One region of the Micromonospora sp. LOL_024 genome, then DNA from elsewhere that is predicted to be linked to it. Evidence: predicted binding sites of a transcription regulator. Region 1 holds the regulator's gene; the other holds the start of a gene.

What was found. The regulator HrcA, encoded in region 1, represses chaperone genes, less so after heat shock. The targets are predictions, from matches to a motif close to GGTTNGCACNCTCNNNNNGAGNGTGCNAACC.
Region 2: a site for HrcA is predicted at 1,105-1,135, ahead of groL (chaperonin GroEL). Genes of this name have one in related genera too.

Annotation. Positions count from the first base shown of each region.
Region 1 covers NZ_JBHMIS010000014.1:71,107-73,503, forward strand. Annotated here, with positions in the region: gene dnaJ (molecular chaperone DnaJ) at 1-738, opposite strand, end outside; gene hrcA (heat-inducible transcriptional repressor HrcA) at 812-1,834, opposite strand; gene ACFHWY_RS16565 (DUF4870 domain-containing protein) at 2,048-2,397, shown strand, end outside.
Region 2 covers NZ_JBHMIS010000001.1:179,808-182,204, forward strand. Annotated here, with positions in the region: gene ACFHWY_RS00845 (hypothetical protein) at 125-1,057, shown strand; gene groL (chaperonin GroEL) at 1,333-2,397, shown strand, end outside.

The DNA.
Region 1 (2,397 bases):
ACCGCCACCCGGGCCGACCTCGCCCTGCTGAGCGAGGCGGATCCGCATCCCGTCCTCGACCCCGGCGGGGATCTTGACGGTCAGCGAGCGTCGGTTGCGGACCCGACCGTCACCGGCACACGTCGGGCAGGGCTGCGGGATGGTGGTGCCGTGACCCTGACAGACCGTGCACGGCCGGGCGGAGACCACCTGGCCGAGGAAGGTGCGCTGCACCGACTGCACCTCACCCCGGCCACCGCACGCCTCGCAGGTGGCCAGGTGGGTGCCGGCGGCGGTGCCGGCGCCGGCGCAGGTGGTGCAGAGCACCGCCGTGTCGACCGTGATCGGCGCCTCGACGCCGAAGGCGGTCTCATGCAGGTCAAGCTCCAGGCGCAGGATCGCGTCGGCGCCCGGCCGGGTACGCGGCCGCGGGCCTCGCCCGGCGCCGGTGGCGCCGCCAAAGAACGCGTCCATGATGTCTTGGAAGCCGACGAACGGGCCGGCGCCGCCGGGCCCGCCCGGACCACCGGCGCCGCCGCCGGGCGCGAGCGGATCGCCACCGAGGTCGACGATCTGCCGTTTCCGATCGTCCGAGAGGACCTCGTAGGCGGCGTTGATGTCTTTGAACTTCTCCTGTGCCTCCGGATCCGGATTCACGTCAGGGTGGTACTGCCGCGCCAACTTGCGGTAGGCGCGCTTGATCTCGTCGTCGGAGGCACCCTTGCTCACACCGAGAATGCCGTAGTAGTCCCTGGCCACTGCGTTCCGTGTCCTCGTGTTCGTCTCGCGTTGCGCCGGTCGGCGGCGACAGCCGGCCGTCGGCCCTGACTGGTCAGTTCTGGGCCAGCAGCTCGCCCACGTAGCGTGCCACGGCCCGCACCGTGGCGATGGTTCCGGGGTAGTCCATCCGGGTCGGCCCCAACACGCCCATCCCCCCGACGATGGTCGCGCCCGGGCCGTATCCGGTGCTGACCACGGATGCCGCCCGAAGGTTGTCGATCTCGTTCTCATCGCCGATCCGCACCCGCAGCGTGCTCGCCTCGACCTCGCCGATGAGCTTGAGTAGGACGACTTCCTCCTCGAGCGCTTCGAGCACGGGACGCAACGAGCCCTGGAAGTCGAGCAGGCCACCTCGGGTGAGGTTGGCGGTGCCAGCCAGCGCCAGCCGCTCCTCGTGTCGTTCGACCAAGGTCTCCAGCAGCACGGTTGACAGGGTCGTCATGGCCGGACGCAGGGGCGGCGGAGACTCGTCGATGAGCGCCTGCACCAGCGGCGGGGTGTCGGACAGGCGCACGCCGACCAGTTTCTCGTTGGCCAGCCGGCGCAGGTCGATGACGGCGTCGGCAAGCAGCGGCGTCGGCAGCTCGACCAGCCGCTGCTCGACCCGACCCGTATCGGCGATCATCACCAACGTCAGCCGGGTGGTGGAGATCGGCACCAGTTCGAGGTGGCGCACCCGGGATCGGGCCAGGCTCGGGTACTGCACGACGGCGACCTGCCGGGTCAGCTGCGCCAGCAGCCGCACAGTGCGGTGCACCACGTCGTCGAGGTCGACGGCACCGGCCAGGAAGCGCTCGATCGCCCGGCGCTCGGCGGGGCTCAGCGGTTTGACCCGGCTGAGTCGGTCGACGAAGAGCCGGTAGCCACGGTCGGTGGGCACCCGGCCGGCACTGGTGTGCGGCTGGCGGATGTACCCCTCCTCCTCCAGCACAGCCATGTCGTTGCGGACGGTGGCCGGTGAGACACCGAGCTGGTGCCGCTCGACCAGCGCCCTGCTGCCGACCGGCTCCTGGGTGGCGACGTAGTCCTCGACGATCGCGCGGAGCACGGCGAGCTTGCGGTCGTCGAGACCCATCCTGCCCACCTCCTGTCGCAGCTCGACCTTCGGCGCCACCGCCGCCGGAGACATACTCTGGCACTCGACTGTAGCGAGTGCCAGTCTACGTCGGGGGACCCGTCGACGCGATGATCAAAAGGTGGCTCTCTCGCACCTCGAACCGATCGGCGGGTCGACACTCGCCGGTGTCGCTATGGTGCACCGTTGCCCATGGCACCTACCGTGACCTCCATGACTGAACCACCTCGTCCCCCAGACTCCGGCGACGAACCCACGACCCCGCTGTCCGGGTCGTCCGGCCAAGCCGGCTATCCCCCGCCCGGCGGCTATACCCCGCCCGGCGGCTATACCCCGCCCGGCGGCTATACCCCGCCCGGCGGTTACCCGCCACCCGGAAGCGACCAGCCGCCTGCGGCCGGGTACCCCCCGCCGGGTGGCTACCCCCCGCCCGGTGGTTATCCCCCACCCGGTGGGGCGCCCGGTGTCGGCTACCCGACCGGCGGCCACGGCGCACCCGGCGGCGGCTACCCCAGCAATGAGGACAAGACCTGGGCGCTGATCGCCCACTTCGGCGGACCACT
Region 2 (2,397 bases), on a different contig from region 1:
CCCACCCCACCCTGCTGATCCGGTCGGTGGTCAGGGTGACGTGGTCGTGGCCGGACGGGGCTGCGGCGTGGACGTCGCGCAAGGAAAGATCGTGAGCTGGCCCAGCCGTCGCTGAGGAGAGTTCATGTCCGACCAGCCGCCCCATCCCGACCAGCCGCTGCCGTATCCCGACCAGCCGTCGGCCGGCTGGTACCAGCCGGCCGGGTACGGGCTAACTCCGGCTGACCCGCTGGTGACGCCGCCCGGGGCGGGGCTCGGTGGCTGGTTCGCGCGCTGCCTGAGCACAGCCGGCCGGGGCTGGCGACTGCTGCTGCCGATTCTCGTCCTCACCCAGGTGCTGCCGCTGGCGATGCTGTCGGTGCTGACCCTGGCCGTGGACCCGTCGGCCCGCTGGGACGCCGAGATGGCCGGCAACTCCGCGCTGCCCGTGACCTTCTGGAGCGACCTGTCCGTACTGCTGTTCGTCCTGGTGGGCGGAAGCCTGGTCTTCGGCTTGGTGCAGTGCCTCGGCTGGGCCGCCGGCGCCTGGGTGATCGCCCGGCAGGCGGCCGGTGAGCCGGTCGGTTTCGGTGCGGCCCTGCGCTACGGCCTGCGTCGGGCGCTCGGTCTCTGGGGCTGGACGTTGATTGTCACGTTGATCGTTGCCATCGGGTTCTTCTGTTGCTGCTTCCTGCCCGGGATCTACGCGGGTTTCGCGCTCGCCATGGCCGGCCCGGTCTACCTGTTCGAGCGGCAGGAGCCGATCAGTCGTTCGCATCGGATGTTGCGCGCCCGGCTGGGGCTGCTGCTCGGCCGGGTGGCGCTGGTGGCCGCGGCGGCGATCGGTGTGGCGTTGGTCGCGGGCGTTGTCGAGTCGTTGGCGATCATTCCCTTCGGCGTCACGCCGCTGAATTCACCCGGTACGGCGGTGGGCGCCTTGCTGGCGATCTCGGTGGGTGCGTTGTTGGCGCTGCCCGCGCATCTCGCCCAGTTGGTCGGCCTGGTGGTCACGTACGCCGAGCAGCGTGCTCACGAGGGTCCGGTGAACGCCGGGCAACTGGCCGTCGAACTCGGCTGACCCGGGCGATCGTGCTTGCACTCGGCAGGGGAGAGTGCTAAACAAGTCATTGGCACTCGCATGGCGTGAGTGCCAGTTGGTCGGGACGGTGGGGCTGCGGTCGCGCTCGTGACATAACCACGGGTGGGGCACGCGGTCAGTCGTCGCGGGCTATCCGGCCCGGCCGAGGAGGCGTCGCCGTCGCCAGGTGGCGACGTCCCAAGGTGCGTACACCAGACGGCCCATCCGGGATACCAACTCGGATGGCCCGTGAGTGTCCAGGAGGACAACGCCGTATGGCCAAGATGATCGCGTTCGACGAAGAGGCGCGCCGCGGCCTCGAGCGGGGCATGAACCAGCTCGCCGACGCCGTGAAAGTGACGCTCGGCCCCAAGGGCCGCAACGTCGTGCTCGAGAAGAAGTGGGGTGCCCCCACCATCACCAACGATGGTGTGAGCATCGCCAAGGAGATCGAGCTCGAGGACCCGTACGAGAAGATCGGCGCCGAGCTGGTCAAGGAGGTCGCCAAGAAGACCGACGACGTGGCCGGTGACGGCACGACGACGGCGACCGTCCTGGCTCAGGCTCTCGTTCGCGAGGGCCTGCGCAACGTGGCCGCCGGCGCCAACCCGATGGCCCTGAAGCGGGGCATCGAGACCGCTGTGGCCAGCGTCTCGGAGGAGCTGCTGAAGCTCGCCAAGGACGTTGAGACCAAGGAGCAGATTGCCTCCACCGCCTCCATCTCCGCCGGTGACAACACCGTCGGTGAGATCATCGCCGAGGCGATGGACAAGGTCGGCAAGGAAGGCGTCATCACCGTCGAGGAGAGCAACACCTTCGGTCTGGAGCTTGAGCTCACCGAGGGCATGCGCTTCGACAAGGGCTACATCTCGGCCTACTTCATGACCGACCCGGAGCGTATGGAGGCCGTCTTCGACGACCCGTACATCCTGATCGCGAACAGCAAGATCGCGTCGGTCAAGGACCTGCTCCCGATCCTGGAGAAGGTCATGCAGGGCGGCAAGCCGCTGCTGATCATCGCCGAGGACCTCGAGGGCGAGGCCCTGGCCACCCTGGTCGTCAACAAGGTCCGTGGCACCTTCAAGTCGGTCGCCGTCAAGGCGCCGGGCTTCGGTGACCGCCGCAAGGCCATGCTGACCGACATCGCCATCCTCACCGGTGGCCAGGTCATCAGCGAGGAGGTCGGCCTCAAGCTGGACGCCGCCGGTCTCGACATGCTGGGCCGCGCCCGCAAGGTCGTGGTGACCAAGGACGAGACCACCATCGTCGACGGTGCCGGCGACGCCGAGCAGATCCAGGGCCGGGTCAACCAGATCCGGGCCGAGATCGACAAGAGCGAC